Regions from separate parts of the Streptomyces sp. NPDC020192 genome, predicted to be linked through region 1. Evidence: riboswitches for the same ligand, from Rfam matches in the RefSeq annotation. Region 1 holds a riboswitch; each other region holds the start of a gene.
The links. Region 1 has a riboswitch for cobalamin ahead of ACH47Z_RS00315 (cobalamin biosynthesis protein). Riboswitches for the same ligand answer to the same signal wherever they lie in the genome.

Region 1 (6,918 bases):
AAGCCCCTGAAGCCGCCGAACGGGCGGAAGTCGGGGCGAATCGCCGGAAAGTGGCGCTGATTCGGTGATCGCCGGGCCTTGAATGATCCCTCTTGCCCGTCGGACGACCGCTCGTCCGCCGACCCGGGGAGACGCATGGCCAGTGAACGCACTCTTTTCCGTCGCCGCGCCGGTGTCCTCGCGGCGGCCTCGGCGGCGCTCGCCCTCGCGGCGCCCGCGGCCGCGGCGGCCGGGCCGCCGGCGCTGGTCAAAAGCCGGCCCCGGGGGCACGACGTCTCCTCGCATCAGGAGCACGTCGACTGGGCGTCCGCCAGGAAGACCGGCGCGCGGTTCGTCTATGTCAAGGCGACCGAGGCGACCGACTACCGCAACCCCTACTTCGACGAGCAGTACAACGGCGCACGCGAGGCGGGTCTGCTCCGGGGCGCGTACCACTTCGCACTGCCGGACCAGTCCTCCGGCGCCGCGCAGGCCCAGTTCTTCGTGCACGACGGCGGCGACTGGCAGGCGGACGGCTGGACGCTGCCGCCCGCGCTCGACATCGAGTACAACCCGTACAGCAAGAAGCAGAAGTGCTACGGGCTGAGCAAGGCGATGATGGTCCGCTGGATCCGGGACTTCAGCGACGAGGTGAAGGAAGAGACCGGGCGGCGTCCGGTGATCTACACGACGACCCAGTGGTGGAAGCTCTGCACCGGCAACAGCCGCGCGTTCTCCTCCAGCCACGCGCTGTGGATCGCCCGGCACGGTACCTCGGGCCCGGGGACACTGCCGGGCGGCTGGCGGTACTGGACGTTCTGGCAGTACGGCACCGAGGGCACGCTGCCGGGTGACCAGAATCTCTTCAACGGGTCGGCCGACCGGCTGCGGACCTTCGCGCGCGGCCGATAGCCAAGGGGCGCCTGGGTCGCGGGCGACACACAGTGGCAAGCGGAACCCCACCCCCTCCCTTCAGACACCGCCACGCCCGTCTCAGTTCACCTTCCGTTCATCCAGGTTGCCTACGTTCGTCCAGCCAATGACCTCGAACGAATGCCTGGGTAAATGGAAAGCTTCTCGCTGATCCTCGCGATTGTGGTGGTGACCGCACTCGCGTTTGATTTCACGAACGGTTTCCACGACACCGCCAACGCGATGGCCACCACCATCTCGACAGGCGCCCTGAAGCCCAAGATCGCAGTTGCCATGTCGGCCGCCCTGAACCTGGTGGGCGCCTTCCTCTCCGTGGAGGTCGCGAAAACGATCTCCAAGGGTCTCGTCGACGAGAAGGGGATCCGTCCCGAGGTCATCTTCGCCGCCCTGGTCGGCGCGATCCTCTGGAACCTGCTGACCTGGCTGGTGGGCCTGCCGTCGAGTTCCTCGCACGCCCTGATGGGCGGCCTGATCGGCGCCACGGTCGCCTCCGCCGGCTTCGGTGCCGTGCACGGCGACGTGCTGGTGACCAAGGTGCTGCTCCCGGCGGTCGCCGCGCCGCTCGTCGCGGGTCTGGCGGCCATGCTGTCCACCCGCCTGTCCTACGGCATCGGCGGCAAGAACGAGGGCGAGGCCACCCGCAAGGGCTACCGCGCCGGCCAGATCGCCTCCGCCGGCCTGGTCTCCCTCGCCCACGGCACCAACGACGCCCAGAAGACGATGGGCATCATCACCCTCGCGCTGATCGCGGGCGGCTCCATCGCCCCGGGCTCGAACCCTCCCACCTGGGTGATCCTCTCCGCGGGCCTGGCCATCGCGCTCGGCACCTACATCGGCGGCTGGCGCATCATCCGCACCATGGGCACGGGCCTGACCGACCTGGAGCCGCGCCAGGGCTTCGCCGCCCAGACCAGTGCCGCGACCGCCATCCTGGCCTCCTCCCACCTGGGCTTCTCGCTCTCCACCACGCACGTCGTCTCCGGCGCGGTGATGGGTACCGGCCTCGGCCGCAAGGGCGGTGTGGTCCGCTGGTCCACCGCGACCCGCATGGTCGTCGCCTGGCTCCTCACCCTCCCGGCCGCCGCGCTGGTCGGCGCGGGCGCCGAGTCCGTCACGGACCTCGGTGACTGGGGCACCGCCGTCGTCGCCGTCTTCCTGGTCGCCGCGAGCGCCACGATCTGGAAGCTCTCCCGCCGCGAGGTCGTCGACCACACCAACGTCGTGGCGGAGACCGAGGAGCCGGCCGGTGTGGTGACCACCGCCATCGCCGCCGTCACCCCGCCCCCGGCGGGCACGATCGGCGAGGACCTGACGGCCACCATCCCCTCCCCGGCCGCCGCCGAACCCGCGGCCCCGGCCACCTCGGCCACTCCGCCGGCCGCCACCGTCTGACCCCGGCCATCCGGTTACCCAAGGAAGCATCATGAAGATCGACTGGTCGGCCATCGGCTCCGTCTTCGGCGTCAGCCTCGCGGTCACGGTGGGCCTGGTGGCCCTGTTCACCCTCGGCGTCAACGGCCTGGCCCGGCGCGAGAAGGCGGCGGCCCAGGGCGACTCCGCGGCCCTCGCCGTCACCGGCGCCTACGTCTGCTTCGCGGCCTGCGCGGCGGCGGTGGCGTACGGCATCTACCTGATCGTGGCCAAGGTCTGACCGAGCGCCACGAACCCGGCACCACGAAGGCTCCCCTCTCTCCTGGACAGAGGGGAGCCTTCGCCATACCCAGAGGTCACGGGCGCCCCGCGATGTGGGGATCGGCACACTCTCCCCCTGCAGGTCAACGGCAAGTTGACGGCCGTTCCGGGCGCGTGGTGGACTGCCCAGGCCATGTACGGCGGCAGGAGAGGAAGTCGGTGCGAATCCGGCGCGGTCCCGCCACTGTCACCGGGGAAGAACCCCCGGGAGCCAGGAACTCTCACCGCCGAATCTCGTCGAACCAGGGCGCGGACACCCTGAGTGAGGACATCGATCGCCATGCCCGGCTGCCGAAGGACCCGTACCAGGCCCGCTCCTGTACCCACGGCCGGCTGAGCCCATGGGTGCCGATCGCTCCTACGCGTACGGCGCCGCCGCCGGCCTTCTCGGTGATCTGCTCCTCGGCGATCCGCGCCGCGGGCATCCGGTCGCCGTGTTCGGGCGGGCGGCCACGGCCGTGGAAGGCGCGTTGTGGCGCGACCACCGCGGCTGGGGCACGCTGCACACCGTGGTGTGCGCGGGTGGCGCCGTCGCACTCGGCACGGTCGCCGCACGCGCCGTACGCCCCTCCCCCGCCGCCTCCGCCGCGCTGACCGCCGCCGCCGTCTGGTCGGTCGTCGGCGGCACATCGCTCGCGCGCGAGGCCCGCACGATCGGGCAGGCCTTGGAGCGCGGGGACGTCGAGGCGGCCCGGGAGCGGCTGCCGCATCTGTGCGGCCGGGACCCGCAGGCGCTGGACGCCGACGGGATCGCCCGGGCCGTGGTCGAGTCCGTCGCCGAGAACACCTCCGACGCCGTGGTGGGCGCGCTGGTGTGGGGTGCGGTGGCCGGGGTGCCGGGGCTGCTCGGGTTCCGGGCGGTCAACACCCTGGACGCGATGGTGGGTCACACATCCCCCCGCTACCGGCGCTACGGCTGGGCCTCCGCCCGCCTCGACGACGTGGCCGGCTGGCCGGGGGCCCGGCTGACCGCCGTACTCGCCGCCGTGGCCGGACCCGACCCGCGCGGTGCCCTGCGCGCCTGGCGGACGGACGCCCGCAAGCATCCGAGCCCCAACGCCGGGCCCGTGGAGGCCTCGTTCGCGGGCGCGCTCGGCGTGCGCCTGGGCGGGACGCTCTCGTACGGCGGCCGCGTCGAGCACCGGCCCGTCCTGGGCGGGGACACCGGCCGGGCGGTCCGGGTCACCGACATCGACCGGGCCGTACGGCTCTCCCGCCGCGTCGGCCTGCTCGCGCTCGGCACCACGGTCGCCGCGCGCCTCCTCGTCACAAGCGTCAAGGGTCTGAAGGGACGTGGGAAGTGAACGGGGGACTCCTCGTCGCCGGCACCACCTCCGACGCCGGCAAGAGCGTCGTGACGGCCGGGATCTGCCGGTGGCTGGTGCGCCAGGGCGTGAAGGTCGCGCCGTTCAAGGCGCAGAACATGTCGCTCAACTCCTTCGTGACCCGGGAGGGCGCGGAGATCGGCCGGGCCCAGGCCATGCAGGCCCAGGCCTGCCGGGTCGAGCCGACCGCTCTGATGAACCCCGTGCTGCTCAAGCCCGGCGGCGAGCAGAGCAGCCAGGTGGTGCTGCTGGGCAAGCCGGTGGGCGAACTGAGCGCGCGCGGCTACCACGGCGGGCGTCAGCAGAAGCTGCTCGGCACCGTGCTGGACTGCCTGGCCGAGTTGCGGGGCACGTATGACGCGGTGATCTGTGAGGGGGCCGGGTCGCCGGCGGAGATCAACCTGCGGCGCACGGACATCGTGAACATGGGGATCGCCCGCAACGCGCGGCTGCCCGTGCTGGTGGTGGGAGACATCGACCGCGGGGGCGTCTTCGCCTCCTTCTTCGGCACCGTCGCCCTGCTCTCGCCCGAGGACCAGGAGCTGATCGCCGGGTTCCTGGTGAACAGGTTCCGGGGCGATGTCTCGCTGCTGGAGCCGGGGTTGGAGATGCTCCGGGGTCTCACCGGGCGGCGTACCTACGGCGTACTGCCGTTCCGGCACGGGCTCGGCATCGACGAGGAGGACGGGCTTCATGTGTCGCTGCGCGGGGCTGTCCGCGAGTCCGCCGTGGCTCCGCCGGTCGGCGAGGACGTGCTGCGGGTCGCCGTGTGCGCGATCCCGCTGATGTCCAACTTCACCGACGTGGACGCCCTCGCCGCCGAACCGGGTGTCGTGGTGCGGTTCGTGGACCGCCCGGAGGAGCTGGCCGACGCGGACCTGGTCGTCGTACCGGGCACGCGCGGGACCGTGCGGGCACTGGAGTGGCTGCGGGAGCGGGGGCTGGCCGACGCGCTCGTCAGAAGGGCCTCGGAAGGCCGGCCCGTTCTCGGTGTCTGCGGCGGTTTCCAGATCCTCGGTGAGCACATCGAGGACGAGGTCGAGTCGCGCGCCGGTGCGGTCCCCGGGCTCGGGGTGCTGCCGGTACGGGTGCGGTTCGCCCGTGAGAAGACCCTGACCCGGCCGGCCGGCGAGGCGCTCGGCGAGCGGGTCGAGGGGTACGAGATCCATCACGGCGTCGCCGAAGTCGACGGCGGAGTCCCCTTCCTGGACGGCTGCCGGGTCGGGCAGACCTGGGGCACCCACTGGCACGGCTCGCTGGAGTCGGACGGCTTCCGGCGGGCCTTCCTGCGCGAGGTGGCCGCCGCCGCGGGCCGCCGCTTCGTGCCCGCGCCGGACACCTCCTTCGCCGCGCTGCGCGAGGAGCAGCTCGACCGGCTCGGCGACCTGATCGAACAGCACGCGGACACGGACGCGCTCTGGCGGCTCATCGAGTCGGGCGCGCCGCAAGGACTGCCTTTCATCCCACCGGGAGCGCCCGCATGAGCACAGTGTTGTTGTTGTCCACCGCCGACACGGATCTGCTGGCGGCGCGGGCCTCCGGCGCGGACTACCGCATCGGCAATCCGACCCGGGTGGACGTCGCCGCCGAACTGCCGGGCCTCGTTCAGGGCGCTGACCTGGCCGTCGTGCGGCTGCTGGGCGGCAAGCGCGCCTGGGAGGACGGGCTGGCCGCGTTGAAGGCGTCCGGCATCCCGACCGTGCTGCTGGGCGGCGAGGCCGTGCCGGACGCGGAGCTGATGGCCGAGTCGTCGGTGCCCGCCGGTGTGGTGGCGGAGGCGCTGCGGTACCTGGTCGAGGGCGGCCCGGCGAACCTGCTGGAGCTGTCCCGGTTCCTGTCGGACACCGTGCTGCTGACCGGTGAGGGTTTCGAGGAGCCGCGCGCGATGCCGGCGTACGGCGTCCACGGCTCCTGTGAAGTACGGGACGGCCGGCCGACCGTGGGCGTGCTCTTCTACCGGGCGCACGAGCTGAGCGGCAACACCGCCTTCGTGGACACCCTGTGCGACGCGATCGAGGCGCGGGGCGCCAACGCCCTTCCCGTGTACTGCGGTTCGCTGCGCGGTGCGGACGCCGGGCTGTACGAGCTGCTGGGCCGGGCCGACGCGCTGGTCGCCACCGTGCTCGCGGCCGGCGGCACGCACGCCTCCCAGGCCTCGGCGGGCGGCGACGAGGAGGCGTGGGACATCGGCGCGCTCGCCGACCTCGACATCCCCGTCCTGCAAGGACTTTGCCTCACCTCGTCGAAGCAGACCTGGGACGAGTCGGACGCCGCCCTGTCCCCCATGGACGCCGCGATGCAGGTCGCGATCCCGGAGTTCGACGGCCGACTGATCACCGTGCCCTTCTCCTTCAAGGAGCAGGGCACGGACGAGGTCCCGGTGTACGTCGCCGACCCCGAGCGGGCGCACCGGGTCGCCGGAATCGCCGTACGGCACGCGCAGTTGAAGCACAAGCCGAACGCGGAGAAGAAGATCGCGCTGGTCTTCACCGCGTACCCGACCAAGCACTCCCGCGTCGGCAACGCGGTCGGCCTGGACACGCCCGCGTCGGCGGTACGGGTGCTCGACGCACTGCGGGACGCCGGGTACGGGCTTACCGAATACCCCTCCGAGGGTGATGAGTTGATCCATCGGCTGATCGCGGCCGGCGGCCACGACGTCGAGTGGCTCACGGAGGAGCAGCTGGCGGCCGCGCCCGCCCGGGTGCCGCTGGCGGACTACCGGGCGTGGTTCGACAAGCTCGACCCGAGGCTGCGGGACGCGATGCTGGAGGCGTGGGGCGAGCCGCCGGGCAGCCTGTACGTCGACGGCGACGACATCGTCCTCGCCTCCCTCCAGTTCGGGAACGTCGTGGTGATGATCCAGCCGCCGCGCGGCTTCGGGGAGAACCCGATCGCGATCTACCACGACCCCGACATGCCGCCGTCGCACCACTACATGGCCGCCTACCGCTGGCTGGAGAACAGCTTCGGCGCGGACGCGATCGTG
Region 2 (6,918 bases), 600 kb from region 1:
AGGAGGCGTCCTGGCCGACCGCGAGGTTCCAGGCGTTGCCGACCGGGCGGGCGACCGCGCGCTGGACGCGGCGGGCGGTGCCGGGGGCGGTGGGGCCGTACCGGTCGAGGACCCGGCCGAGGATGATCGCGCTCTGGGCGGCGACGGTCAGGCCGTGGCCGTAGACCGGGTTGTAGCCGGCGACGGCGTCCCCGAGGACGGCGAAGCCCTCCGGCCAGGCGGGGGCGTTCTCGTAGTAGCGGCGGCGGTTGGCGGTGCTGCGGCTGGTCACCGGGTCGGTCAGGGGCTTCGCCCGCGCGAGGAGGTGGCCGATGACCGGGTCGCTCAGGCCGGTGAGCGCGAAGTGCTCGAACGCGTCGGGGTCGGCGGTGGGCTGCCCGCCCCGGGTGCCGGAGAGCGTGACCAGCCAGCGGTCGCCCTCGATCGGTACGACGACCCCGCCCCGGCCGGGCGCCTGGCGCGGGTCGGCCTGGACGTTGACCACCGGGTAGCGGCGGCCGAGGGTGCCGTCGGGGGCCGCGTAGAGGCGGCTGGCGTAGGCGACGCCGGCGTCGACCACGCGCTCCTCGACCGGGGCGTGGCCCAGCGCCCGCAGCCACGTGGCGGCCTGCGAGCCGCGCCCGCTCGCGTCGATCACCAGGTCGGCGTCGAGCGTGGTCTCCCGGCCGTCCACGCGGACGCCGGTGACGCGGTCGCGCCCGCCCGTCAGGCCCGCCGCGCGGGTGCCGTCGAGCAGGGTGATCCCGGGCCGGGCGAGGACGTCGGCACGGATCACCGCGTCCAGCAGGTCCCGGCTGCACACGATCAGGTGGTGCCGGGAGTCGGTGAAGCGCCGGAACCACTGGCCGGAGGGCGCCTTGCTGACCAGGTCGGCCATCACGCCGACGAGTCCGGCGCCCTGGCCGGTCAGTTCCCCGGTGATGCCCGGCAGCAGCTCCTCCAGGGCGGCCACTCCGCCGGACCACAGCAGATGGGCGTGGCGGGCCTGGGGCAGACCCTTGCGGGGCTCGGGGCCCGCCGGCAGCCGGTCGGCCTCCACGACGGTCACCTCGTGGAAGCGGGTGGCGAGCACGGACGCGGCGAGCATGCCGGCCGTACTCCCGCCGATGACGACCGCTCTGCGGCGGGCGGTGCGTATGTCAGCGGCTGTGTCAGGCATGTGCGGTGAGACCTTCCATGGCGGCCGCCTCCTGGCGGAACCTGTCGATGACCGGCGCGTGGCACCGCAACGCGTGTGCGATGGACTCCAACTCGCCGTCGGAGAGTCCGGCTGCGGCTCCGGTCTGCCCCAACGGCCCTTGCTCCGCGCGGGGTTCACCTCCGCCGGCCGGTACGTGCAGCAGGTGGGCGGCGATCAGGATGTCCACCGCCCCGGCGATGCCCCGTGCCTCGGTGTCCGGGTGGCCCGCTGCCGTGGCCGCCGTGCGGATCCGTTCGCGGCGGGCTTCGCTGAGGTGGGGGGACAGTTTGAGCAAGCCGTCGTTGATGGCGGCGCGGCGCAGTTCGAGGCGGAGGGCGGCGCCGCTGACCCGGCCGGTCGCGGGGGCCGCCGGCGCGGTGACCGTCAGCATGGTCTGCCACAGGGGCCGTAGCAGCCGGTGGGTGCGCACCAGCCGCAGGCGCTCCTCGACCACCGGACCGGCCTGCCCGGCGATGAAGCCCACGGAGACCAGGAGCGCCTCGGCGATGGCGAACGGCGGGGCGACGTACGTCGACAGCCAGTCCCAGTCACGGCCGCTCCAGCGGGCGCCGATCGCGGCGATCTTGGCGACGTCGAAGACGAACCCGAGGGCGTAGGCGACCTGGAGGAAGATCACGGCCCGGCGCAGCCAGGTGTCCTCGACCTCCTTGTACCAGGCCCACAGCATGCCGGCCGCGACGAGCGCGGACACCATGTGCGCGACCAGGTACAGCATCCCGAACTCGCGCATCCAGGGCGTGTTGGCGTAGTAGGTGTCGAGGTCGCGCAGCCGCTCCACGTGGTGGTCGCCGAGCGAGAACGTCGTCCACAGGCCCGCGATGATGGCCGTGTACGCCATCCACACCAACCGGGTGCGCCGGCGGCGCACGGCGGAGGGGGGTTCACGCCAGGTGATGATGAGCCACAGGCAGGCGCCGCAGTAGGCGGTGAGGAGTGAATACACCCACACGCCCGCGAAGTTGGGGATGCCGGTGAACGCGTTGATGCGGTGCAGGTTGGCCGGCGGCAGCGAGGCGAAGACGGTCGCGCCGATGCCGAGCAGCAGCGCGGTGGCCCGCAGGATGGGGTCCTGCCAGGCGCGGCGCAGCAGCGGAAGCTTGATCACGAAGGCCACGGCGAGCAGCGCACCGGGGACCGCGTAGGCGGCGAAGGTGCCGGAGATGTCCCAGCGCATCAGGGTCCGCCGATGTTGCCCAGGGAGGACGACAGGCGGCCGGTGAGGGTGTCCTGGGTGGTGCGGCCGGCAGCCGCGCCGGGCCCGACGACCTTGGAGAACTTCGCGGCGAGCCGCAGCCCGCACTCCTCGGCCTCCCACTCGGCCGCCGCGGCGGCAGCGGCGGCGGCCGGGGACCGGGTGGCCATGGCGACCACCTTGTCCCAGGGGATGTCCTCGTCGTCCCCGGAGCTGTCGTCCGCGGCGTACCGGGACAGCAGCCGGCGCGCGGCGGCGGGCGGACCGGCCGGGTAGTGGACGTCGAGGGTGCCGTAGTGGATGTGGCCGATCTCGTGGCCGGCGATGACGAACTTGTGCGGGTCGGGGGCGCGGTTCTCGACCACGACGATGTACTGCTCGTCCAGCGCGAGCGTGACTCCGGAGACGTCCAGTTCGGGCGGGAAGGTGACGAACTTCAGCCGGACCGGGCGGTCCAGCTGCGGGCTGAGCGTGGCGCACAGCGTGTGCAGGAAGGCCTCTGCCCCGGTCGGCCCGGTGAGGGTGCGGGCGGTGTCGCGCACCAGCCGGTCGAGGAAGCGCTTGGGCGACTTGGCGGACTTCGGCGACTTGGAGGGCTTCACCGGCGGATGTCCTCCTCCGCCCGCTCCGAGGAGATGATCATCTCGGCCAGGTCGGCGAGTGTGGCGAGCTGGCGGGCGTTCATCTGCGGGGCCCGGGCGGCGAGCCGGACCAGGCCGCTCTCGCGCAGCCGCAGCAGCGGATCCGCCTCGGCCTCGAGTCCCTGGAGCACGGGCTGCAGCGCTTCGTGCAGTGCCTCCGGTTCGTCGGCGGTGAAGAAGCCGGCCGGCAGTCCGAAGAAGCGGCGCAGCCGGTCGGTGTGCTCCAGGCCCGGCATCCCGCTCTTGCGCCACTCGCTCAGCCACTGCCGGCTGGTGCCGGCGATCCTGGCCAGCTCGTCCAGCGAGTACCGCTTGCCGTCGGGCCGGCGCCGGGTCTCCCGGATGAAGTCCAGCCGCTGACGCACCCGTTGGGCCAGACAGTCCTCGGGCGCCCGCCCGCCGCCGAGCAGCTCCACGACGATGCCGACGGGGATGCCGGTGCGATGGGAGAGGTCGGCCACGTCGAGGGCCTCCGGCAGCCGGCCGGGGCGGCCGGTCAACTCCCCCAGTCTGGCCAGGACTTCGGCCAGCGAGGTGTAGGCGTCACTCACCGAGGTCCCCCCTGAGCGTGTGTCGCCGGTTCGGTGACTGGGCGACTGGACGAGACGCGAGGCTACCCGGTCGTCCGTTCGCCGACCAGAGCTGACAACGCTCCCTGCCCAAGGAGGCAGGAATAGTTGACAGTTGCGGGAGCAGTGGGTGAGGATCACGGCACAGAGAGCAAGCTTCAGACCCGCCCCGGGTGCCGCCTATGGGGGAGCGGCACCCGGGGTGTTTCTCTGTCCCACCCGCCTGACCAGCGAAGGTGATGCGTCGATGCCGCAGCCCGTCCTTCTGCTCGGGGCCGGCCCGGCCGCGTACGGGTTCCCGCTGGAGCGGATCGCCGAGCTCCGCCCCGTGATCCTGGTCGACACCGCCGTACCCGACTGGGCGCGCCCCTTCCTCTCCGGCCACCTCGCGGCCGACCCGGCACGGGAGGCGGAGACGGCGGAGGCGATCGCGCGGTACACGGACCGGCACCCGGTCGCGGGCGTGCTGACCTGGACCCGGGAGCATCTGCGCACCGCCGCGCGGATCACCGGGTATCTGCGGCTGCCGGGCCTGCCGTACGAGACCGCCGCGGCCTGCGCGCACCCAGCGGCGCTACGGGACCGGCTCGCCCGGCACCGGGTGGTACCGGAGGGGCCCGAGGACACCGCGGGGCCCCTGGTGTCCGCCGAGACCGTCGTCCTGGACGACGAGGTCCGCATCGTCGCGCTCACCCGTACGACGCCCGGGTCGCACGGTCGCTCGCCGCTGCGGCACTCGGTCCACGCCCATGACGGGTTGCTGCACAATCGGTTCCTGCGGCAGACCGTCGAGCGAGCGGTACGGGCGCTCGGGCTCACGCACACCATCGCGCACGTGCGTCTCCGACTGACCGGGCGGGGACCTCGGGTGACCGGGGTCCTGCCCTATCTGCCGGGTGACTTGATTCCCCTGCTGGTGGAGCGGGCGACCGGGGTGGATCTGGCAGGGGTGGCTCTGGCGCTGGCGTGCGGGACGGTGGTCGACGCGGTGCCCTGGCGGGAGCGGGCCGCGGCGGTTCGCTTCGCGGATTCGGCCGACGGCCGCTTGTACCGGGTGGTGGAAGGGGAGGATGCGGCGGAGTGTGATCGGGTACTCGGGGCTGCCTAGCGGTTTCGCCGTTGAGGGTTCGACCGTCTTCGGGCTGACTGTCCGTCGTGGTTGCTCGCGCCCGCGCGGCGGAGCCGCACCTCGATACAGCCCCGCGCCCCCAGGGAAGCTGTCCCACCCTATGTATCAAGTGCACGGCGTCTTCCAGGAGTTCGACCTCCCGGGGTGTCATCGTCGGGTTGGCCGCCCTCCGTCGCCGTGCCTCCCCCAGGGCCTCCTCCGTCAGCTCCGGCGGGTCGGGGAGGAGGGCCTCGAGCATCGTGAACGCCGGGGACGCGAACGCGGTGTCCGATACGGCGACCTGGGCCAGGATCACGGACGACATGGACCAGTCCAGGGCCGGGGGGCCGTCCTCGGTGTTGGACCAGTCGATCACCTGGGGGCCGGTCGGGGTGAGCATCACGTTGTCGGGGTGGAGGTCGAGGTGGAGGACGCGGGTGTGCGGGGCGGCCGGGTCGCGGCCCGGTACGGCGTGCAGGCGGCGCAGGAGGGAGGCGAGCAGGGTGCCGGCCTCCGCCGGGTCCACCTGGCCCTCGGTGAGGGCGGTCAGCAGGGTCGGGCCGGAGAGGCGCTCCATGACCAGGTCGGTGGGTGAGGCGGTGGGGCGTACCCGGGGTGCCGGATAGCCGTGGTGTCGTACGTACGTCATCACGGCGGCCTCGGCAGCCGCGTCGCCCCAGCCGTCCCGGTCCCGGCGCAGCACCCACGCGTCGTCGATCTCGTACACGTCCGCCGAGCGGCCCGAGCCGAGCAGTCTCCCCGTCGTCGTCATGACCGTGACCCTAGTCACCGCCGCCCTGTGCCCACAGCCACTCGTCGGCTCGCGCGGGGCTGCCGGTAAGGTGGCGGGGTCGTCATCACACCCGTACAGGGGGAAGCCGGTGCAATTCCGGCGCTGACCCTCCCCCATCCGTGAACCGCCCCAAGGGCGGTGAGCCGGACCGACCCGGACGGGATGCTGACCGGCTCGCGTGCTCGGCGGCCCGCCGCGCACGGCACCGTCGAGGTTTACGGAGCCGAGCCGCCCGGGGGGTCCCCGCGCGCTGCCCGGCTCCCCGCAGGAGAGGCAGTCGCCGACCATGAACGTCCGCCGCAGCGCAGCGGCTCTCGCCGCCGTAGGCGTGCTGGCCGCCGCCGCGCCCGCCACGGCCGCCGGGCCGTCCCCGTCGCCCAAGGTCGCGATCCCGTCCGGGCTGTACGGCAGGACGGACCCCACGTACGACGGTGTGTGGCGCCAGTCGCTGACGCTGATCGCCCAGCGCACGCTCGGCTACGAGCCGGCCGCGAAGGCCGTGGACTGGCTCGCCGGCCAGCAGTGCGCGAACGGCGCCTTCGCCGCGTTCCGCGCCGCCCCGGACAAGGCCTGCGACAGCAAGGTCATGGTGGACACCAACAGCACGGGCGCCGCCGTACAGGCCCTGAAGGCGGTCGGCGGACACGCGGACGCGGTCGGCAGGGCCGTGGACTGGCTGAAGTCCGTGCAGAACAAGGACGGCGGCTGGGGCTACTCCCCCGGCGGGGCCAGCGACACCAACTCCACCTCCGTCGTCATCGGCGCCCTGACCGCCGTCGGCACGGACCCGGCGAGCGCCGGCAAGGGGGGCAAGTCCCCCTACGACCTGCTGGCCGCCATGTCCATCCCCTGCGGCCAGGTCGGCGGCGGTGGCCTCGCCTTCCAGCCGGGCAAGAAGGGCACGCTGTACGCCAACGCGGACGCGACGGCGGCGGGCGTGCTCGGTGCGCTCGGCAAGGGGTTCGTCACGACGACCGGCAAGGCGCCCGGCAACGACGCGTGCGTCACCGGCAAGCACCTCACCCCGGCACAGGTCGCGGACAACGCGGGCGGGCACCTCGCGAAGGTGGTCGCGAGGACCGGCCATCTGACGTCCACGCTGCCCGGGGCCGCGGACCAGCCGGACTTCGGCAACACGGCGGACACGGTGGTCGCGCTCGCCGCCGACGGGCGCCTCGCCCAGGCGCTGCGGTCGTACACCTGGCTGGAGAACAACGCCGCGCACTGGGCCGAGCAGAGCGGCCCGGCGGCCTACGCCCAGCTGATCCTCGCCGCGCACGCGGTCGGCGCGCAGCCGGGTGACTTCGGCGGCACCAGCCTGGTCCGGTCCCTGAACGCGCTGGGCCCGGCCCCGAGCATGGCCTCCGCCGGGCAGGAGACCAAGAAGGGCGAGAAGTCCGGGAAGTCCGGTGGC
Region 3 (6,918 bases), on a different contig from region 1:
CGCGAACGCAGGTAGTACGTCGTCTTCAGGCCCGACTTCCAGGCGTACGCGTACATCGAGGAGAGCTTGCCGATCGTCGGCGTCTCCATGAAGAGGTTCAGGGACTGCGCCTGGTCCAGGAACGGGGTCCGCGCCGCCGCCATGTCGATCAGACCGCGCTGCGGGATCTCCCACGCCGTGCGGTACAGCGCGCGCGCCTCCTCGGGGATCCAGGCGAAGCCCTGCACCGAGCCGTTGGAGTCGCGCAGCGCCTCCCGGGTGCGCGCGTCCCACACGCCCAGGTCCTTCAGCTCCTGCACCAGGTACGAGTTGACCTGGAGGAACTCACCGGACAGCGTCTCGCGCTTGAACAGGTTCGACACCTGCGGCTCGATGCACTCGTACACGCCCGCGATGGAGGCGATGGTCGCCGTCGGCGCGATCGCGAGGAGCAGCGAGTTGCGCATGCCGGTGGACGCGATGCGCCTGCGGAGCGCGTCCCACCGCTCGGGCCAGGTCAGCTCGACGTCGTAGTGGTCCGGGTGCAGCACACCCTGGGCCGTACGGGTCTTCTCCCAGGCCGGCAGCGGACCGCTGCGCTCGGCGAGGTCGGCGGAGGCCTCGTACGCGGCGAGCATGATCCGCTCGGCGATCCGCGTGGACAGGGCCTTGGCCTCGGGGGAGTCGAAGGGCAGGCGCAGCTTGAAGAAGACGTCCTGGAGCCCCATCGCGCCGAGGCCGACCGGCCGCCACTTGGCGTTCGACCGGCCCGCCTGCTCGGTCGGGTAGAAGTTGATGTCCACGACCCGGTCGAGGAACGTGACGGCGGTGCGGACGGTCTCGTCCAGCCGCGCCCAGTCGATGTCACCGTCGGTCACGAACGCACCGAGGTTGACCGACCCCAGGTTGCAGACCGCCGTCTCGCCGTCGTCCGTGACCTCCAGGATCTCCGTGCAGAGGTTGGAGGAGTGGACCACGTGACCCGGCAGGGCCGTCTGGTTGGCGGTGCGGTTGGCCGCGTCCTTGAAGGTCATCCAGCCGTTGCCGGTCTGCGCGAGGGTGCGCATCATGCGGCCGTACAGCTCACGGGCCGGGATGGTCTTCTTCGCCAGGCCCTGGGCCTCCGCCTTGCGGTAGGCGGCGTCGAACTCCTCGCCCCACAGGTCCACCAGCTCCGGCACGTCGGCGGGGGAGAAGAGGGACCACTGCGCGTCGGCGTTGACCCGGCGCATGAACTCGTCCGGGATCCAGTGCGCGAGGTTCAGGTTGTGCGTACGGCGGGCGTCCTCACCGGTGTTGTCCCGCAGCTCCAGGAACTCCTCGATGTCGGAGTGCCAGGTCTCCAGGTAGACGGCCGCGGCACCCTTGCGCCGGCCGCCCTGGTTCACGGCCGCCACCGAGGCGTCCAGGGTCTTCAGGAACGGCACGATGCCGTTGGAGTGCCCGTTGGTGCCCCGGATCAGCGAACCGCGGCTGCGGATCCGGGAGTACGACAGCCCGATGCCACCGGCGTGCTTCGAGAGCCGGGCCACCTGGTGGTAGCGGTCGTAGATGGAGTCCAGCTCGTCCAGCGGGGAGTCGAGGAGGTAGCAGGACGACATCTGGGGGTGCCGCGTACCGGAGTTGAAGAGCGTGGGGGAGGAGGGCAGGTAGTCGAGGCGGCTCATGAGCCCGTAGAGCGCGGCGACCTCGTCCAGTGCGCGGGCCGTGTCGTCCTCGGCCAGTCCGCTCGCCACCCGGAGCATGAAGTGCTGGGGCGTCTCGATGACCTTGCGGGTGATCGGGTGCCGGAGCAGGTAACGGCTGTGCAGCGTGCGCAGACCGAAGTACCCGAAGCGGTCGTCGGCGCCGCTGTCGACCAGCCCGTCGAGCCGCTCGGCGTGCAGCCGTACGAACGCGGCGGTGCGGTCGGCGATGAGACCCTCCCGGTGCCCCACGGCCACGGACCCGGTGAAGGTCGTCACGCCCTGCGAGGCGGCCTCGGCGCGGATCGAGAGGGTCAGCAGCCGGGCGGCCAGCCGCGAGTAGGCGGGGTCCTCGGAGATGAGCCCGGCGGCGGCCTCGGTGGCCAGTTCGCGCAACTCCGCCCCGTCGGCGCGGGCGGACCGGCCGCGCAACGCGGCGGCGGCGACCCGGCCGGGGTCGGCGTCGGGGAGGTCGGCGGTCAGCTCGGTCAGGGTCCGCAGCAACGCGGTACCGGGACCGTCGGTGTCCAGGCCGCTGGCTGAAGCCGGATCTGCTGGCGCGATGGTCACGTGGGGCTCTCCCTCGCTCGGCACGGGGGCCTTGCGGAGGGCAGGGGGCAGCCACGAGCGCGCACGCGTCGCGTCCACCAGCCCACTCCACGAGGCCCGGACGTCTGAGGCACCCGAGCCGGACGGCCGGGCGCGCGCTGCCGGCAGGTCCTCGGACTGACTCTCGTACGCGGATACGCACAAGTACACCGTTGCGGGACAGTTCCGGATTCGCACCGGATTCCCCTGCGGCGACAGCGAGGATGAGCATACATCTAGTGCCGGGTTGTCGTGTCACCCCCAGATGTTGTGTCGCGGTGGTGTCGGAGCGTCAACTCGTAGGTGAGGAGAGTGATGTCGTCCAGGTGTGGCACGGGATTCCAGTCCCGGTCCGGTGTACGGACGAAGCCGAGGCGTTCGTAGAGCCGGTGGGCGGTGTGCATGCTGCGCTGGCTCGACAGGACGACGGCTGTGCAGCCCTCAGTTGAGCGGGCGCGTTCGATGCAGGCGCGGACCAGGGCCTCGCCGGCGCCCCGGCCGCGTGCGTCGGACACGACCGCGAGCGCCCTGATCTCGGCCTCGCCGGGGCCGGCGATGTCGGCGACGGGGCCGCCTGACGGGACGAAGGTCACGCCGCCGACGAGCCGTCCGCCCCCTGTCGCGACGAGGACCTCGGCTGCGGCCGCACGCGCGGCAACATCCTTGAGCACGGGCAGATACGGGTCGCTCTCGCCATAGTCCAGCAGGCCGTCCTGGAGATAGGCCTGGGCTGTCATTTCGCCGAGGGTGTCGTATTCGGTGGGGTCCGCGGGGCGGATCTGGATGTCCATGGTGCGAGTGTGCCGGGGCGTACGACAACGGGCCTCGCGTTTTCGGGGACGGCGGCCGCCGGTGGCCGGGTTGCGGGGCGGGGCGTGAGTGTTTCCATGGAGGTAGGTGCCCGCGGGCCTCCATGCCGGGATCCGTCTCGGAAGGAGCGCGCACCATGACGAGGATCGTCCTTCACCCGCCGGGCAAGGAGCGGCTGCGCAGCGCGCCCATGGCGACGCTGTACCCGAGGCGGGTGTGGCGCCGGGGCAGGCGTGTTCTCCTCGGCTACTGGCACCACGTGACGATCGGGCTGGAGGCCCGGCGCGACACCATCCGCCCCAAGAAGTGGCGCCGATGGTTCTCGTACACCAACGCGACCCGGATCATCTGGGCGTTCTTCCTGTGCCTGCTCCTGATGTGGATGGCGGAGGGTCTCTGGATCCTGTTCACGCATCACACGACCCCCTTCGAGGAGTGGCGCAAGAGGTCCAGTACGGGGTTCGACTCCGTGCTCCGCTTCGTCGGTCCGCTCCTCGCCGCCTCCGTCGCTGCCGCATTCTTCCTGTTCGTCTGGTACAGCTGGACCAAGCGGCGCTATCTCGCGAAGGCGCGCAGGCATCCGCGCGAACTGGTGCTCACCGCCGGGCCGGACATGGCCGAGATCGTGGGCCGTGAGGAGGTCGCCCGGGTCATCGCCCAGCGGCTGCGACAGCGTGAGACCCGCAGGCCGTATCTGCTCGTCGGCGGTGTCGGCACGGGCAAGACCGCCGTGCTGGTGCGGCTCACCGAACTGCTGGCCCGGCAGCACGCCGTTCCCGTGCCGATCCGGCTGCGGGACGCCACCGGGGCCGACCTGAACTTCGAGCGTCTGGCCAGGCAACGGTTCGCCGAGGAGGCGCCCCACGGCATTCTGGCGCGCACCAAGAACGACCGGGTCTGGCAACAGCTGCTCGCCGACGACAAGGTGGTCGTCCTCGCCGACGGCCTGGAAGAGGCGGTCCTCGACGAGAGGTTCCAGGAGAACCGGGACAACATCATCCGCGAGGCCATCGAGCGCGCCCACGAGGACAAGCTGCCCCTCGTCATCGCGTCCCGGCCGCACAGCCCGCTGGAGAGCACCTCCGCCGCGATCGTGGAACTCGAACCGCTGGGCGAGGAGCAGGCGTTGCGCTTCGTTGAGGCGCGGGTCCCGGAGACGGACGAGCGCCGCGTGGACTGGATCGTCGAGACCGCGGAGGTCACCGATTCGCCCATCTACCTGCAGATTGCCCGCGAACTGCACCACCACGGCGACCTGGAGCGCGACTGTCCGCACCCCGACGCGGACCGGCTGGACACCCGCAGCCGGGATCGCAGCACGCTACGGCTGTGGCTGCTGGAGACGTGGGACCGCGCCCTGCGGGAGGGGCGACTGCGCGAGAACGTCGAGCTGAGCCCCGAGGAGCGCCGCGACACCGTCGAGGTGGTCTCCGCGCTCGCGTGCATCGGACTGCTCCAGGACAGGCTGGAGGTCGGCTTCGGCGCACTACTGGACAGTGACGTACACCCCAATCCGGCGCGGCGGGCGTGGGCCCGGGCGGGCCACCTGTGGACCAGGGCCCGCCGCTTCGACCGGTACGGCAAGCGCGGGAACACCTTCTCGGAGTGGCATCGGGAACGGATCTGGAAGACGCTCTGCGCTCACCTGAGCGAAGAGGAGGGCATGCGGCTGAGCGAGGGCAACATGAGCCAGTGCCAGGCCGCGCTCGCCCGCTTCGCCGCCCATGCCGACAAGCTGCAGCTGGTGGAGGGCTCCGAGAAGAGGCTCCGCTTCCCGCACAGCATCATGCAGGCCTACTTCGGCTTCCGCATGCTGCATCACCTCGGGGAGCGCGGCGGGGGCGAGCTGATCCAGCAGGCCCTGCAGCCGCCGGGGCCCAGCCGTGAGCTGCTCATCGCTCTGGTCCTGCTCTCCCGTCGCCGGGCAGCGGAACTGTCGGCCAAGGGCGGCAGTGTCCGGGCCGAGCTGAGGAAGGACATGGCCGAGCTGCGACGGCAGGCTCCCGTGTACGGCCGGCCCCTGGCCGACCGGCTCCTCACGGCCGCGAACCGCCGTACGAACGACCCCAAGGCCCTCGACCTCTACGCGGCGGCCCTGGAGGTCGACAGCGTGGAGCCCCGGCCGAGACTGCTGAGCGACATCGTCGACAAGGTGCAGGAGCGCTGGCTGCGCATCAAGTCCGACCGGCGCACCCTCGAGGACGCCAAGCTGAGACTGCTCAAGCAACTGGGCACGGCACTGCGCGAGGCCTCCGACAAGATCGACACCATGCCGCTCTACGACACGCTCTTCCAGATCGGCAAGAAGGAGCCCTCCTACGCGGTACGCCTCGCCGCCGCCCAGGAGTTCGGCAGCGGCGGAAACGCGGCGTTCGCCGTGATCCGTGAGTACATCGGTCTCAACACCGACCCCATCAGGGAGTACGACAAGGAGGTCCGCGACCTGAGAGCCCGCAGGCGGAGGCAGTACGGCGAGTGGACCACAAGGATGCGGAGGGAGAGGGACGCCCAGGTCTCCGCGCGGGGCAAGCCGTCGGCGGCCGTCGAACGGCTGCAGGCCAGGCGGCTCGAGACCAAGCAGCGGTACCGGCGGGACCGTACCAAGCTGTCCAGGGAGTTCGTGATGCGGGCCTGGATGATTCCCATGCTCCTGGGCTCCGTCGACGACTCCCACCGGGACGAGGCCCGCGAACGCCTCACCAAGTGGCTGCGTCATCTCGATCCGAAGTACACCCGTGGCACCCCGGACCTGCCCCTCGCCCTGGAGATCGCGCTGGCCCAAGGCTTCAAGTACGCGGCCAACCGGCGCAAACGCCACCCCTTCTCGTACCCGGGCAGCCGTGCCGACCTGATCCGGCAGGCGGAGACCGTGCTGCAGCAGTCACGGTGCTGGTACACCCAGCTGACGCTGCTTCAGGCGCTGTGCCTGTGGGAGCTGCCGGACAGCCTCGGCCGCCGTGACCAGGACGCCGACGGCGCGGGATGGCTCGAGGAGGACCGCGACGGGGCGCGCGGGCCGTCCCGGTCGATCGGCGGGACGAGCGCCGTGCAGACGGTGCAGCGCTGGCTGTCGATGGCGGGCACGGTCAACGGCGTGCCCGGCCAGAGCGGCACGGACGGCGACTCGACCCGGCGAGTGCTGCACCCGTTCGTCGCCGAGGCGGGTGATCTGGTGGCCCTCGCGCTGGAGACCGGGCAGCCCGAGCGCTTTCTGTGGATCGACGAGAAGACCGTCACCGACAACATCGGCTCCCGTACCGGCGGGACCCAGGGCTACCGCAAGCACAACCTGTGGATCCCGCCCTCCGCCGGGTGGAGCACCCTCGACGGGCGGGCCCAGCATCTCGTCGCCGACGTGCTGATCATGCTGAACCTGATGGAACGGGACGGATACCCGGACGAGGTCGAGGAGCGCATGGCCCGCGCGGAGCGGTCCTGCACGCCGCTCCCGCCGTGCATCGCCACGAGCCGCGAGCCACTGCGGCCCGACCTGCGGCCCGGTACGTCCGCCCCGCCCCCACCGGGCACCACCTGTCTGCCCGACTGCAAGTTCCAGCTCTGCCCGTACCCGCCCCGGGGCGATGTCCCCCGGGGCGAGATCGGTGAGCCGTTCTGCCGCCAGCAGCAGGTCCTGCTGCCCGGACCCGTACGCCGCAAGTTCCCCAGGACCGTGCACAGGAAGACCCCGCACTGGGTCGGCATGCGCGTCCGCGATCTGGACCGCTTCTGGGACGCGATGGCCGGGCGCACGCGGGACTAGGGCGCCCGGCCCGGGTGGGCTAGTGCGCGCTGCCCGCGGTCGCCGGCGGCAGCTCCACCTGCACTCCGGGGTCGCCCGCGTCCGCCGTGTAGTCCT
Region 4 (6,918 bases), on a different contig from region 1:
TGACCGACCCGGCGTGTGCGCCGCATGGCGGGGAGTCGGTGCGGGACGTGTGCGAGCGGGTCGGGCGCTGGCTGGACGGCGTGCGGGACGCGGACGGCCGTACGCTCGCCGTGGTCGAGCCGGAGGTCGTACGGGCCACGGCCGTTCATGCCCTGGGCCTGCCGGCGACCGTCTTCTGGCGGCTGGACGTGCCGCCGCTGACGGTCACGGAGCTGAGCGGGCGCGCCGGACGCTGGAATCTGCGGCTCGGGCATCCCCTGGCCGGCTGAGGCGGCGGCCGTGCCGAGGTTCGAGCCGCGTCGCGGCGCAGGCAGGGCTGGGGATGTCCCGGCACCCGGAGCAGGCGAGAGGGCCCCTGGAATTCGCCGGTTCCGAGGGGCCCTCTCGTGTCGCGCATCCGCTCAGTCGGCTGCCGGCACCGTCCTCCCGGAGCGGGTCGACACGGGCTTGGGGTTCAGCAGCCGATCGGCCAGTTCTCCGAAGAGCAGGCCGAAACCGCTCCACAGCACCGTCTGGATGGCGAGCGCGGAGAGCCGGAACCGCCACAGCAGGGTCGCCGGGAAGCCTGTCGGCACCTCGTTGACCGCCGGCAGGAACTGGTAGGCCAGGCCGATCACGACGGCGAAGCCGGCCACCGCGACCACCGTCGCCCACCAGGTGCCCAGGCTCGGCGCGAGCCGTTTGCCCAGGATGGTGGCGGCGACCGCGAGCAGCACGCTGAGCAGCATCATCAGGAAGTACAGGGTCGTCCGCTTGCCGATGGTGTCGGGGCTGCCGACCGACGGCGGATTGGCCGGGTACTTCAGGAACGGTACGACGTACACGGCGAGCAGCGCGCAGCCCGACAGCAGCAGCGCCGTCGCCCGCGGGCCGAACCGGCCGACCCGGCCGAGGGCGAAGCAGTACGCGAGTGCGGCGACGCCGCCGAACGCCACCCCGTAGACCAGGACGCCGGTGGCGAGACCGGCGGTGGACTGCAGGGAGCGGGAGACGACCACCATCTCGTGCTCGTGGGAGTGGGCCTCCTCGAAGCTGATCGCCTTGTCGACGTTCGGCTCACCGAGGACGTACGCCACCACCAGGGCGAGCACGCCGGCTGCCAGGCCGGCGAGCATGCCCCGCACGAGGAGGTTTCTTACGGTTGCGGAACTCATGGGCGCGCGGCATCCCCCGCCTCAGTGGCAGGGGAAACCGAGCAGGTGGCGGGCGTCGTGCACCCACTCGTGGACACCCGTGCCGCTGAACACGGAGGTGGCGCCCTGCTCGGCGCCGACGAAGTACAGCAGGATCATCATCAGGATGCCGAAGAAGACCGCCCAGGGAGCTATCGCCTTCAGCGGCAGCTTGGCGGGGATGGCCGGAGTGGTGGCTGTCGGCTGGGCGACGGTCTGCGCCATGGCAGAACCTCCTCCGGGAGTTCGCGTCCCATCTCGGTGATGCAGGGGACGACGGCCACGGGTCTGACTCACAAGCGCCCCTAGGGGCTCTCGCATACAGTGGCGCGACCGTTCCGGGTTCCCACCGGCTTCCGTCTCGCCGTCGTCGATATCGGACGGACCGTACCGCGTGGCGCGGGCGGGGCCAGGACCGCCTCGGCCCGGCGTGATCTTCCTCTCGCGCCGGACGGGCTCGGCTCCCGCCCGGCGGCGCCGTCCGGCGTCGGGGCCCAGGCGCTCAGCAGGCCGCCGCCTGCGGGCCGGAGTTGGGCCCGGCGAGTCCCAGTTCCCGGTCGCCGAGCGGGGCGAAGCAGCGGGCCACGTCGGCGTCGGTGACCTCGGCCAGGGTTGCCGGGGACCAGCGGGGACTGCGGTCCTTGTCGATGACCTGGGCGCGGATGCCCTCCACCAGGTCGTGGGTGCCCAGCGCGGCGCAGGAGACGCGGTACTCCTGGTCGAGTACCCGCTCCAGCGAGCCGAGACGCCGGGCGCGGCGCATCGCGGCCAGGGTGACCTTCAGGGCGGTGGGCGACCTGGCGAGCAGGGTCTCGGCCGCCTCCTTGGCGTTCGGGTCGCCGTGGGCGAGCAGCCGCTGGAGAATCTCCTCGACCGTACCCGCGCTGTAGCAGGAGTCGATCCAGTCCCGGCGCTCGGCCAACTCACCCTGCGGCGACGGCTGTACGTGGCGCGCCAGGGCGTCGGGCACGGACTGTACGGCGAGAGCGTCCACGAAGTCCCGGAGTGCGGCGGACGGGATGTGGTGGTCGGCGAGCCCGCACAGCAGGGCGTCACCGGCGCCGATCTGCGCGCCGGTCAGCGCGAGATGGGTGCCCAGCTCGCCGGGTGCCCGGCCGAGCAGGTAGGTGCCGCCGACGTCGGGGACGAAGCCGATGCCGGTCTCCGGCATCGCCACCCGCGACCGTTCGGTGACGATCCGGACGCTGCCGTGTGCGGAGAGGCCGACTCCGCCGCCCATCACGATGCCGTCCATGAGGGCGACGTACGGCTTGGGGTAGCGGGCGATGCGGGCGTTGAGGTGGTACTCGTCGCGCCAGAACGCCGCCGAGGCGGCGCCGTCGCCGTCGCGGGCGTCGTCGTGGACGGCGCGGATGTCACCGCCCGCGCACAGGCCGCGCTCCCCGGCGCCGGTGATCACGACGGTCTCCACCGCCGGGTCGTGCTCCCAGGCGGTCAGGGCCGCGTCGATGCGGCGGACCATCTCGTGGTCGAGGGCGTTGAGGGCCTTCGGCCGGTTGAGGGTGATGTGGGCGGCCCGTCCGGCGGTGCGGAACAGGACGGTTTCGTCGGTGTGCGGCAGGCCGCCTCCCGCGGTGCCGGTCATCCGAACACCTTCGGCAGGCCATGGGCCGCTATGACGCGCATGATCTCGTTGGTTCCTTCCAGAATCCGGTGCGCTCGCAGGTCGCGGACGATCTTCTCAATGCCGCACGCGCGACGCTCACGCCGGAGAGGAACTGTGTCACGCCGGTCGGCTCACACCGTGCAGCCGGCCTCCGGCAGGTCAGCCGGCGGGGCTGGGCTGGTCGTGGGTGGCCGCCCAGCTGGCGAGGAGCTGGAGGGCGTCGTGGTCGGGGGTGTGGGGTGCGGCGCTGTAGGCGGTGAGGGTGAGGCCGGGCTGGGCGGGGAGTTCCATGGCGTCGAAGTCGAGGGTGAGGACGCCGACGGCGGGGTGGCGGAAGGACTTGCGCCCGGTGTGGTGCAGCCGCACGTTGTGCTTCGCCCAGGCGGTGCGGAACTCCTCGCTGCGGGTGACCAGTTCACCGATCAGCCCGGTCAGGCCGGTGTCGTGCGGGGCGCGTCCGGCCTCGGTGCGCAGCAGGGACACCGTGGTGTTCACGGACTCCTCCCAGTCGGGGAAGAAGTCGTGCCCGCGGGGGTCGAGGAACTTGAAGCGGGCGATGTTGACGGGCGGGGCGGCGCCGTCGGCGAACAGCGGGGAGTACAGGGCGCGGCCCAGACGGTTGACGGCCAGGATGTCCAGGCGGCCGTTGCGGATGAAGGCCGGGGAGTCCGTCATGGACCCCAGGACGCGCAGCACGCTGTCCGGCAGCGGCCCGCGGGCACGCCTGGCCCGCCGGGTCGGGCGCTTGGCGGCGGCACGGGCCAGGTCGTGGAGGTGCGCGCGTTCGGCGTCGTCGAGCTGGAGGGCGTTCGCCACGGCGCCGAGGACCTCCTCCGAGGCTCCGGCCAGGTGGCCGCGCTCGAGGCGGACGTAGTAGTCGATGCTGACGCCGGCGAGCAGGGCGACCTCTTCCCGGCGCAGGCCCGGCACACGCCGGTTTCCGCCGTACGCGGGCAGCCCGGCCTGCTGCGGGCTGATCTTGGCGCGGCGGGAGGCCAGGAAGGCACGGATGTCGCTCTCGGTACTCACGCAATCCAGGCTAAGCCGGGAGATCCGCGGGTGGGGGGTCCTGTCAGTACCTGTACGGACCCGGTACCCGGTGGCTACAGCGTTCCGGCCTCGGGCCGGTGGGACCGGTGGGGGTTCGCGGGCAGCGTCGGCCGGTAGCGGGCCGGATCCCCGGAGTCCGGCACCTCGGCGATCACGTTCGTGACGTTGCATCGCCGACGGTACGGCCGGGAGCCGGCTCGGTGCCGTCCCGTGGCACTCCGCACGGATCCGGGGGCTCGGCCGGTACGCCTGCCAGGAGGCCGTCCCACGCTCCACGCCGCCTGCTACCCGGCGGGCCGGCGCCGCCCGATGCCCTGCGCACTGCCCAGCAACCCATCGCCGCTGCCCACCAGTTGACCTGAGCCTCCGTGTAGGTTGAGGCCATGGCGGAGGACTGGCGCACGGATCGGATCGGGGCCGCGCTGCGGGGCGAGAATCCCACGGTGGTACGGCGGCTCGGGGCAGGGTTCGCGGTGATCGGCGACGTCCAGTTCCTGCCGGGTTACTCGGTTCTCCTCGTGGACCAACCCGGTGTGCAACGGCTGTCCGACCTGCCGAAGGCCGGGCGGCTGGCATTCCTCGCCGACATGGACCTGCTCGGCGAAGCGGTCGAGCGGGCCTGCCGCCGCCTCGATCCCGCCTTCCGCCGGGTCAACCTGGAGATCCTCGGCAACACCGACCCGTTCCTGCACGCCCATGTCTGGCCGCGGTACGAGTGGGAGCCGGCCGAGCTGGTGGGCAAGCCCGTGTGGCTCTACCCGCCCGACCGGTGGCGGGACGAGCGGTTCGGGCTCGGCCCGGGGCATGACGAGCTGCGGGCCGCGATCGGCGGCGAACTGGACCGGCTGCGGTCGACGGACTAGCGGCCGCTACCGGGTGAGCAGCGGCAGCGCCGGGAACGTGTGGTGCTGCCACAGCAGGCGCGAGGTCTCTTCCGGGTAGGTGGCGACCGTCGATCGCGTGCCGAAGAGCTGGGCTCGGCGCTGGTCGGTGTCGTACGGAGGCCAGCCGGGGTCGCCGTGAGCGGCGAAGGCCGTCCAGGCGGTGCGGATCCGTGCGGACAGTTCCTCCGCCTCCGGGGCGGGCGGGTCGCCGATCAGCAGGGCGGGCTGCCCGCTGCTCAGGTTGCCGAAGACGAGCGGCACGTCCAGGCCGTGGCAGGCGCCGAGGGTGCCGCCCAGGCCCGGGGCGGTCCAGGTCAGCTCGTAGAGGTGGGCCCGGCCGCCGCCGGCGGTCTGCGCGTCGGCGAGATGGAGGCTCGGCATGCGGAACAGCCAGTCCGCGTTGACCAGTTCGTACAGTTCCTCGTCGGATGCGGCCGGGAAGCCCGCCCGGTAGCGCCGCGGGCCGTCCGGGCCGGGGGCGAGCATGCGCAGGGCGGTCTCGGTCTGCTCCGGGGTCACCTGGCCGAGCACGCCGTCGATCAGGCTGAACAACCGGTGTTCGTCCCGGGTGTGTCCGACGAGGAGTTCGACGCCACGGCCGGCGCCGTCGGCCAGCGCCTGCCAGGGGGTGGCGGGCAGGACGTCGCCGTCGACGACGGGGGCGAACGGGATCGGCCGGTGTGTGATCTGCCCCCAGCGCTCCCTCCACCGGGCCGCCTTCGCGGAGATCGCGTCGCCCACGGCGGGCAGCCGGGACGGGGGTACGGCCGACAGGTCGGGCACCGTGGGCCGTACCCCCAGCTCGGCGGCGCAGGCGGCGGCGATGTCGGCGGCCAGCTCCGGAGAGAAGAACGTACCCGGCACGCTCTGTGCGACGGCCCGCCGGAACAGCCCGGCCGCCCGGGGCATGGCCAGCAGCGCGGCGACCGAACCGCCGCCCGCCGACTGGCCGAGGACCGTGACCCGGCCCGGGTCGCCGCCGAACATCCGGATGTTGTCCCGCACCCACTCCAGGGCGGTGACCTGGTCGAGCAGGCCCCGGTTGGCGGGGGCGCCTTCGATGGGTGCGAAACCCTCGATGCCCAGCCGGTAGTTGAGGGTCACGACCACGGCGCCGCCCCCGGCCAGGCGCCCGCCGTCGTACTCCGGGAGGCCGGCGGTGCCGATCACATAGCCGCCGCCGGGGATCCACACCAGCACCGGGAGCCCGGCCGCGGGATCCGGTTCGGGTGTCCAGACGTTGAGCGTCAGCCAGTCGTCGCCCGCGGTGTCCTGTGACGTCCCGTCCGTTCCCAGCGCCCCGGACTGCGGGGGCGGCGGGCCGTACGACACCGCCGGCCGTACCCCGTCCCAGCTCCGCACCGGCCGCGGCGCGGCGAAGCGGAGGGCACCGACCGGCGGCTCGGCGAACGGGATGCCACGGAAGACCGCCAGACCCGCCTCCCGGCGGCCGCGGAGGGTGCCGGCCGCCGTGCGGACTTCCGGCTCGGACTCGGACGGCCTGGACGCGGTGACGGCCACTGCGGCTTCCTCTCGGGCAGGTCGGGCGGGGTCGGCGGACTTCCTCGAGCCTGTGCTGGGTGGAGCATTCCACCGGCCGCCGGATGCGGGCCAGCCGTTTACGGACGGCCGGCCCGCGCCGTCGCCGTCGCCGTACCTCAGAGTGCCGCGAGGGTGTCGGCCAGGTCGGCGAGGCCGAGCGAGCCCAGGGCGAGTGCCTTGGTGTGCCAGGTCCGCAGGTCGAAGCCGGCCCCGAGGCGGCGGCGGGAGGTCTCGCGGCCCGCCAGCCAGGCGCGCTCGCCCAGCTTGTAGCCGATGGCCTGGCCGGGCCAGCCGAGGTAGCGGTCGATCTCGCTGGTGCGGCGGGCGGTGTCGCTGCCGTGGTGGGCGGCCATGAACGCGGTGGCGAGGTCCGGGGTCCAGCGTGCGCCCGGGTGGAAGCCGGAGTCGGCCGGAATGGCCAGCTCCAGGTGCATGCCGATGTCGATGATCACGCGGATGATCCTCAGCATCTGCTTGTCCAGGTAGCCGAGGCGGCAGGCGGGGTCGGTGAGGAAGCCCAGTTCGTCCATCAGCCGCTCGGCGTACAGGGCCCAGCCCTCCTTGTCGGCGCTGACCGCGCCGAGGGTGATCTGGTAGGTGCTCAGGCGGTCGGCGGCAGCGGTCCAGCGGGCGGTCTGCAAGT

Region 2: it holds a riboswitch for cobalamin, as region 1 does, so the genes downstream of both, ACH47Z_RS03070 (prenyltransferase/squalene oxidase repeat-containing protein) here and ACH47Z_RS00315 (cobalamin biosynthesis protein) in region 1, are expected to answer to the same signal.
Region 3: it holds a riboswitch for cobalamin, as region 1 does, so the genes downstream of both, ACH47Z_RS12655 (ribonucleoside-diphosphate reductase subunit alpha) here and ACH47Z_RS00315 (cobalamin biosynthesis protein) in region 1, are expected to answer to the same signal.
Region 4: it holds a riboswitch for cobalamin, as region 1 does, so the genes downstream of both, ACH47Z_RS05665 (CbtB-domain containing protein) here and ACH47Z_RS00315 (cobalamin biosynthesis protein) in region 1, are expected to answer to the same signal.

The regions. Positions count from the first base shown of each region.
Region 1 is NZ_JBIRXG010000001.1:56,930-63,847, forward strand. It holds gene ACH47Z_RS00300 (lysozyme) at 136-891, shown strand; gene ACH47Z_RS00305 (anion permease) at 1,045-2,304, shown strand; gene ACH47Z_RS00310 (hypothetical protein) at 2,336-2,563, shown strand; cobalamin riboswitch at 2,706-2,848, shown strand; gene ACH47Z_RS00315 (cobalamin biosynthesis protein) at 2,946-3,908, shown strand; gene ACH47Z_RS00320 (cobyric acid synthase) at 3,905-5,413, shown strand; gene cobN (cobaltochelatase subunit CobN) at 5,410-6,918, shown strand, end outside.
Region 2 is NZ_JBIRXG010000001.1:657,602-664,519, forward strand. It holds gene ACH47Z_RS03040 (FAD-dependent oxidoreductase) at 1-1,159, opposite strand, end outside; gene ACH47Z_RS03045 (MAB_1171c family putative transporter) at 1,152-2,375, opposite strand; gene ACH47Z_RS03050 (hypothetical protein) at 2,375-2,995, opposite strand; gene ACH47Z_RS03055 (XRE family transcriptional regulator) at 2,992-3,585, opposite strand; gene ACH47Z_RS03060 (hypothetical protein) at 3,851-4,711, shown strand; partial or broken gene ACH47Z_RS03065 (phosphotransferase family protein) at 5,091-5,483, opposite strand; cobalamin riboswitch at 5,543-5,676, shown strand; gene ACH47Z_RS03070 (prenyltransferase/squalene oxidase repeat-containing protein) at 5,791-6,918, shown strand, end outside.
Region 3 is NZ_JBIRXG010000005.1:177,234-184,151, forward strand. It holds gene ACH47Z_RS12655 (ribonucleoside-diphosphate reductase subunit alpha) at 1-2,234, opposite strand, end outside; cobalamin riboswitch at 2,359-2,487, opposite strand; gene ACH47Z_RS12660 (GNAT family N-acetyltransferase) at 2,489-3,043, opposite strand; gene ACH47Z_RS12665 (NACHT domain-containing protein) at 3,199-6,822, shown strand; gene mctP (monocarboxylate uptake permease MctP) at 6,842-6,918, opposite strand, start outside.
Region 4 is NZ_JBIRXG010000002.1:265,191-272,108, reverse strand. It holds gene ACH47Z_RS05675 (histidine phosphatase family protein) at 1-269, shown strand, start outside; gene ACH47Z_RS05670 (CbtA family protein) at 402-1,154, opposite strand; gene ACH47Z_RS05665 (CbtB-domain containing protein) at 1,176-1,397, opposite strand; cobalamin riboswitch at 1,434-1,576, opposite strand; gene ACH47Z_RS05660 (enoyl-CoA hydratase/isomerase family protein) at 1,675-2,778, opposite strand; partial or broken gene ACH47Z_RS05655 (acyl-CoA dehydrogenase family protein) at 2,775-2,882, opposite strand; gene ACH47Z_RS05650 (helix-turn-helix transcriptional regulator) at 2,959-3,828, opposite strand; gene ACH47Z_RS05645 (HIT family protein) at 4,233-4,712, shown strand; gene ACH47Z_RS05640 (carboxylesterase/lipase family protein) at 4,719-6,254, opposite strand; gene ACH47Z_RS05635 (DUF885 domain-containing protein) at 6,392-6,918, opposite strand, start outside.